One region of the Priestia sp. TSO9 genome, then DNA from elsewhere that is predicted to be linked to it. Evidence: a T-box and tRNA genes for the amino acid it is inferred to sense, from the RefSeq annotation. Region 1 holds a T-box; the other holds one or more tRNA genes.
What was found. The T-box of region 1 lies ahead of thrS (threonine--tRNA ligase). A T-box ahead of a tRNA ligase gene usually reads a tRNA of that ligase, here a tRNA-Thr.
Positions count from the first base shown of each region.

Region 1 (3,717 bases):
ATCTCAGCGCTTTAAATTTTTTTGATTTTTACTATCATCGATCCTTCAAGATCCTGTTACCATAAACATGATTATTAGAACAAAAAGAAGGTTCCTTGTCGAATGTTAAGGAACCTTCTTTTTGTTCATTATCTCAGTTTCTTTTCAACAATTTCATCCTGAAGTTTTTCAATAAAGTTATCCAAATTGAACGTTTCAGACTTTTCCTCTCCGTGTTTTCGTACATTTACGGAGTTACTTTCCATTTCCTTATCTCCTAATACCAAAATATAAGGAACTTTAGCCACTTGAGCTTCTCGAATCTTATATCCGAGCTTTTGTTCTCGATTATCTAACTCTACTCGAATTCCCTTCTGTCCTAACGTTTCTTTAATTTGTTGTGCATATTGCTGGTGAGCTTTCAGCGATACGGGAATAACCTTCACCTGTACAGGTGCCAACCATGTTGGGAAGACACCTCCAAAGTGTTCAATTAAAATCCCAAAGAAACGGTCAAGAGATCCAAAAATAGCACGGTGAATGACAACTGGACGCTGTTTTTCGTTCTTTTCGTTAATATAATTTAAATCAAATTTTTCTGGAAGCTGGAAGTCTAATTGAATTGTTGCACATTGATGACTTCTTTTTAAGGCATCTTTAATATGAAAATCGATTTTAGGACCATAAAATGCTCCGTCGCCTTCATTCAGTTTATAATCAAAGTTCAATTTTTTTAATACGTTTTCTAAAGAGCTTTCAGCAAGTTCCCATAAGCTATCTTCTCCCATAGAGTCTTCTGGTCGAGTTGAAAGTTCAATATCATATTCAAAACCAAATGTTTTGTAGATATAATCGACTAATTCAATGACCGATTTAATTTCACTCTCAATTTGTTCAGGAGTAACAAAGATATGAGCATCATCTTGACAAAACGTACGTACTCTTAACAATCCATTTAGAGCCCCACTGAATTCATGACGATGAACTTGGCCGAATTCCCCCATGCGGATTGGTAAATCTCTATAGGAATGGAGCTTATTTTTAAAGATAAGCATATGACCAGGACAGTTCATAGGCTTTAGGGCAAATTTAGCGTTATCAACTTCTGAAAAATACATATTATCCTTGTAATGATCCCAATGACCCGATTTTTCCCATAATTGTTGGTTCATCATAAAAGGTGTGCGTACTTCTTCATATTGATGCTTTTCTTGAACGGATCGTAGGAACTGCTCCATCTGATTTTTAACGATTTGCCCTTTAGCTAAATAAAAAGGCATTCCTGGTGCTTCATCAGAAAACATAAATAATTCTAGTTCGTTTCCTAATTTTCGATGGTCTCTTTTCGCTGCTTCTTCTAGAAACATTACATACTCGTTTAACTGTTTCTGAGAACGAAAAGCTACGCCATATACACGTTGTAACATTTGGTTATCGCTGTTACCTCTCCAGTAAGCTCCCGATACTTTTGTTAATTTAAACGCCTTAACCATTCCAGTAGAAGGTAGGTGAGGGCCTCGACATAAATCGAAAAATTCTCCTTGCTTATAAATCGTAACTGTTTCATTCATAGGGATATCACGTAATAACTCGAGTTTCAACTCGTCATTTATTTCGCTAAATATTCTTTCAGCTTCACTGCGTGTCACTTCAGTACGTTCAATAGGATGATTTTCATTAATAATTTTCTTCATTTCCTGTTCAAGTTGTAGCAACTCATTAGAAGCAATCGTTGTAGAAAGATCCATATCGTAATAAAATCCATCTTCAATAACCGGTCCTACACCTAATTTCACATTCTTATGTACTCTTTTTACTGCCTGAGCAAGTATGTGAGCTGTTGTATGCCTCATAATTTCTAGACTTTCGTCAGACTCTAATGTTAAGATTTCGATTTCTGCATCTTGATTAATAGATCGATGCAAGTCATATAATTCTCCATTTACTTTACCCGCAACGGCTTTCTTCTTTAGGCTAGAACTAATCGATTCTGCAATAGTATGTAGCGTAATACCTTTTGAGAACTCTTTCTCATTTCCATCTAAAAAGCGAATTTGAATCAAATCTTTACTCATAATAACCTCTCCCATTTAAATAAAGTCAAAAAAAAACATACTCGTCCCTAAGTAAGGGACGAGTATGTTTTCACACGTGGTACCACCCAAATTCCCATCAATATAAAAAATAGATTGATGGCTCTGGTGCTGTAACGTCGCAAACGTTATTAATTACTACTATTTCACTAATAAAGCTCCAAGGTGGTAAATTATCTCTCTTTCTTAAGGGCTCACAGCCAAAGACCCTATTCTCTGTAAAGAAATATAAAAATAATTCGTGTCCTTTTCAACGCTCAACATGTTTATTTCCAATAAATGAAATTATAATTTATATTATTTGTAAATGTCAACACTTAATTCTAAATATGTAATTAGTTAGATATTTTCACTTAAAAAGATGGTTTATTGGTAGGGCTATTTTTATCTATGTTTTTTGTATTGTACACTAGTAAATATCCAAAAATACTTATAATACCAAAAATAACCCCAAACATTGTGAATATGATTTCACCTCTTAAAACTTCTAGTAATGTACCCGACAAAATGGGGCCTATGGACATACCAGTATATCTGACAAAGTTAAATACTCCCATAGCACTAGCTCGGTTTTGCTCAAATTGATGAGTCAATATAGTTGCATAAGAAGGTGTTAAAATGCCAATTCCCATTCCATAAATGAATAGGCTTAGCGACATAAGGGATAAAGAAACAGTATGTGTGAGTCCAAACCCTATAATACTAAAAGCAATTAAAAAATTAGTAAAGGTAAATACATTTATAAGAGAAATCTTCTTTTGAATGTATTTAAATAATAGACTTCCGGCTATAAGACTTATCGTCATAGGCAGATAAAGCAAACCAACAAGCTTTAGATTTAGATGATAGTGGCTTGTTAATAATACGGGGAGATAAACTAGAACAGAAAAGTAAATCAAAAAGTTCAAGAAGCTTAATGACAACAATATACTTCCCATCTTGTCCTTCACCATTACACGATAAAAATGAAGCCCGTTCCTCTTGCTTGTCTTGTGTTTTTTTGGGTCTTTAGGAAAAAACAATATATTGATAATGAGTAAAAGAATAGATGTACCCACTAATGACCAGAAAACACCCTCATAATTGTATCGGTCTCCTATGAATCCGCCTAAGATGGGAGCTACTGCGGGAGCAATGGATAACAAGGTTTGATAAGTTCCCATAGCACTTCCACGTTCTTCCCCATCAAAAAGATCCGTTATTGTAGCAGCCGCAATCAATGGAATAGCTGCTGTTCCGAGGGCTTGCAAAGATCGAAAAATGAGAAACAACGTAAAGTTACTTGTAACAGCGCACCCAATACTAGCCAATACTGTAAGCATAAGACTAGGGAGAAGAATAAAACGACTTCCTTTAAAATCAAGAATGGTACCGTAGACTATTTGCATAATAGCTGTAATAAAGATGAACAATGAAACAGTTAGATTGACTAATGTTGTGCTCACATCAAATGAATCCTTAATTAACGGAATAATAGGCGAGTAAATATTTTGATTTAAAGATGCAAAAAATGCACTTATACAAACGACGTATAAGATAAAAATAGGTTTTGTATTTGTATGTCCCATATAAATCTCCTACCTTGTAAATAAGTTTTTCCATATAAAAAGTATGTTTGACATTCTAAGAGCACCTAATTTGGTTA
Region 1 is NZ_JAJEKD010000013.1:201,083-204,799, reverse strand. It holds gene thrS (threonine--tRNA ligase) at 129-2,054, opposite strand; T-box leader at 2,106-2,335, opposite strand; gene LJC66_RS09310 (MFS transporter) at 2,426-3,640, opposite strand; gene LJC66_RS09305 (MarR family transcriptional regulator) at 3,715-3,717, opposite strand, start outside.

Region 2 (3,717 bases), on a different contig from region 1:
GGGAAGGTAAGACCATATTCTTTTTGAATGCCTACATAGCCGTCTTCACGATCTTTAAACTCAAGCGTAAACCCTGCTTTTACTTTATCTGTTGCATTTGCCAAATCTGAAACGGTGGTTAGATTATTTTCTTTTGCAAATTCTTTTGTTACTGTCAATGTGTACGTATTATTAAACTTCATTGGATCTAAATAGACAAGGCCGAATTTCTTTTGAAATCCTTCTTTTGCCTGGTTGTACACCTCTGTTTCATCTTTGCTCTCCGGCTGTTCCTTTAGATGCGTCACAATGGCTGTACCCGTATATTCAGGGTACAAGTCAATTTCCTTGTTACGCAGAGCCTCAAATACAAATACTGTTTTTCCAAGCGACGATCGAAGATTTACTTTCATATCGGTTTGATCTTCAATTAATTCTTTGTACATATTAATTAAAATATCTTGTTCTGCACCAATTTTACCTCCGATAACAAGGTCTGGTTTTGTTGCGCTCATCGCTGCAAACGGAGAAACAAGAATGAGTATTAATACGATGATCATAATAAACGAGCGTTTTTTGGACCCTTTTTTAGCTGAGTGTTCAATCGTTCGCAGAATTCCATCAAAAATAAGCGCTAATAATGCTGCTGGAATGGCTCCTAATAAAATCAAACTATTATCGCTTCGGTCAATACCAAGCAAAATTAAGCTTCCGAGTCCGCCCGCTCCGATAAGAGCCACGATTGTCGCTGTACCAATAATGAGTACCATCGCTGTGCGAATTCCGGCCATAATGACAGGAAGAGCTAGAGGAAGTTCTACTTTAATTAATCGTCTCCACGAGTTCATCCCCATAGCTTTGGATGCTTCAATTAAAGATGGGTCCACTTCTTTAATTCCGGTATATGTATTTCGTACAATAGGAAGAAGCGAATATAAAAACAGGGCAATAACCGCGGGAAAGGTTCCAATTCCGACAAGAGGAATCAGTAATCCTAATAAAGCGAGTGAAGGAATGGTTTGCAGTACGGCTGTTACGCCAATGATCGGTTCAGCAATGCGGTCATGTCTCGTTAAGTACAGTCCGAGCGGCACTGAAATTAATACGGCGATAACAAGGGCCAGTACTGAAATTTGAATGTGTTCAAGAAGAGCTTGAAACAGTGCGTCTCCTCGTTGATCTAATAATGTGCTTAGTGCATTCATTACAGCGTTCCTCCTTCTTTCGTCTTATCAGAAAGAAACGCTAATAGAGTTTTGCGCGTTACAACGCCAATGCGTTTGCTCCCTTTTTTCACGGCTATTGCTTCATGGTCGTAAAGGGCGTCCATTGCCTGCTGAACAGTAGCGGTTGAAGCTAGCTCTTCAGTAGGTTCTACGTCTGGCTGTTCACTTTCTTTGAGAAACATATCCAATGTCTCAAATAAAGCATTTCCTTGATTTCCAATAAACGTTTTTACAAATTCATTTTTAGGCTTTTGAATGAATTCCTCCGGGGTTCCAACTTGAACAATTTCCCCGTCTTTCATTAGGCAGATACGATCTCCAAGCGTCATCGCTTCGCTCATATCATGCGTAACAAACACAAATGTTTTTTTGATTTTTTCTTTTAAGCTAATAACATCTTGCTGAAGCTGTTCGCGGCTTAACGGATCGAGGGCACTAAAGGGTTCGTCCATTAAAATAACGGGGGGATCAGCTGCGAGGGCACGCGCTACACCTACACGTTGCTGCTGGCCACCTGAGAGCTCAGACGGCTTTCGGTTTCGATACTGCTTTGGATCTAGTCCTACCAAGGTAAGCAGTTCATCAGTGCGCGTTTTGATTTTGTTTTTCTTCCAATGCTTCATCTCGGGTACAATAGCTATATTTTCAGCAATGGTCATATGAGGAAAAAGAGCAATCTGCTGTAGGACATAACCAATGTTCCAGCGCAGCTCATGTATGTTGTGGTCCGATACGAGCTTATCTTTTATGTATAGTTCTCCTTCGGTAATATCATGAAGACGGTTAATCATTTTTAAGGTGGTTGTTTTCCCACACCCACTCGGACCAATTAAAACGAAAAACTCTCCTTCTTTAATTTCTAGATTAATATTTTTCACGGCGGTCGTACCGTCTGGATATTGCTTTGACACATTCTTAAACGTAATCAAATTATCGTTCACACTCCCTGTTGAAATTTAACCCCTAGTTTCGTGTACCCAATGCTTAGAGGCAATAAACATTCTTTTAAGAATATTTCTAAATATGATTCATAAGACATAGTGAAAAAGATATACATGTTTTCTCACAGCGTCCTAATAAGGCTATCAAACTGTTAAAGTTTTCACAAGGCGGAGAAGAATTTTAAAGCCATCACAAATAAAAAAACCTTCTTTCAACAAGAAAGAAGGTTTTTTAGTATGCTAGCGACAGGGATCGAACCTGCGACCTCTTGCTTACCATGCAAGTGCTCTACCTACTGAGCTACACCAGCGTCTTGGAAAATTATATCACGTTTAAATTCATTTAGGAAGCGCTTTTTTAAATTTTTTTATTGGTATATTCTCTAATTTACGTCTTCTTAAATTCGCACTTTCTACAAAGTTCCATATTTTATGTTAGAACTCCTTACATAAATTATGTGAATTTTCTTTTTTTATATTACCCTTAGTAAAAGAGCTTACAAAAGAAGGGAAGAAAATAGATGGAACAACAACCAACCATGACCAAATCAAAAACGGCAACTCCCTACCCAAGAGACTGCACGTTCAGCCTGGAAGATTGGACGACGCTCGCTAAGTATTGGTACCCCGTCGCACGCTGCAGTGAGGTAACAGAGAAACCAACGTCCGTAAAACTGCTAGATGTAAATCTAGTTCTATACCGTACCACACACAAAGTAGTGGCGGCTCGTGATTTATGCGTTCACCGAGGCACCCCTCTTAGCATGGGCTGGGTGGAAGATGATGAAATTGTCTGTCCTTACCACGGCTTCCGCTATGCAACGGACGGCGCATGCACGTCGATTCCAGCTCACCCTGATGCCAATATTTCTCCCCGCTTGTGTATGGCCGTCTATCCAGTTATTGAACGATTTGGATTAGTGTGGACTTCCCTGACAGGGGAACAAGATAACCTGCCTTACTTCGATGCGTGGGAGGACCCTGATTTTCAGCAAATTGTTTGTCCGAGCTTTGATATCATGGGTTCGGCCGGTCGTCAAATGGAAGGCTTTTTAGACGTAGCTCATTTTGCTTGGGTTCACACGGACACATTTGGTGATCGAAACAACGCCTTTGTGCCTAAGTATAAAGTAAGCGATACAGAGTATGGGCTTCATGTAGAATATACGAGCACCGTGAGCAATTATTCCAAAGAACAGCAGCATTTAAATCCACCTGATTTTAAATGGCTTCGTGTCTTTGATGTTTATCCACCGTTTACAGCTACGCTAAAAGTATACTTCCCAGAAGGCGCAGAGCTGTGGATTATGAATGCAGTCTCTCCTATTTCAGCCCGCGAAACACGTTTATTCGCACCAATCGCTCGAAACTTTGACAAAGATTCTCCCGTTGAAGGTGTGTATGACTTTAACCTTCGCGTCTTTGACGAAGACCGTGAAATGGTTGAAAACCAAAAACCTGAAGACTTGCCTTTAGACCTGCAGATGGAAGCGCACATTATGGCTGATCAAACGTCCATCGGCTACCGAAAATTATTAAAGAAAATGGGGTTAAGTTTTAGATATACAAGC
Region 2 is NZ_JAJEKD010000015.1:913,164-916,880, forward strand. It holds gene LJC66_RS19960 (ABC transporter permease/substrate-binding protein) at 1-1,184, opposite strand, end outside; gene LJC66_RS19965 (ABC transporter ATP-binding protein) at 1,184-2,134, opposite strand; tRNA gene LJC66_RS19970 (tRNA-Thr) at 2,385-2,457, opposite strand; gene LJC66_RS19975 (aromatic ring-hydroxylating oxygenase subunit alpha) at 2,668-3,717, shown strand, end outside.
Region 2: it encodes a tRNA-Thr, which carries the amino acid that the T-box ahead of thrS (threonine--tRNA ligase) is inferred to sense. The anticodon was not compared.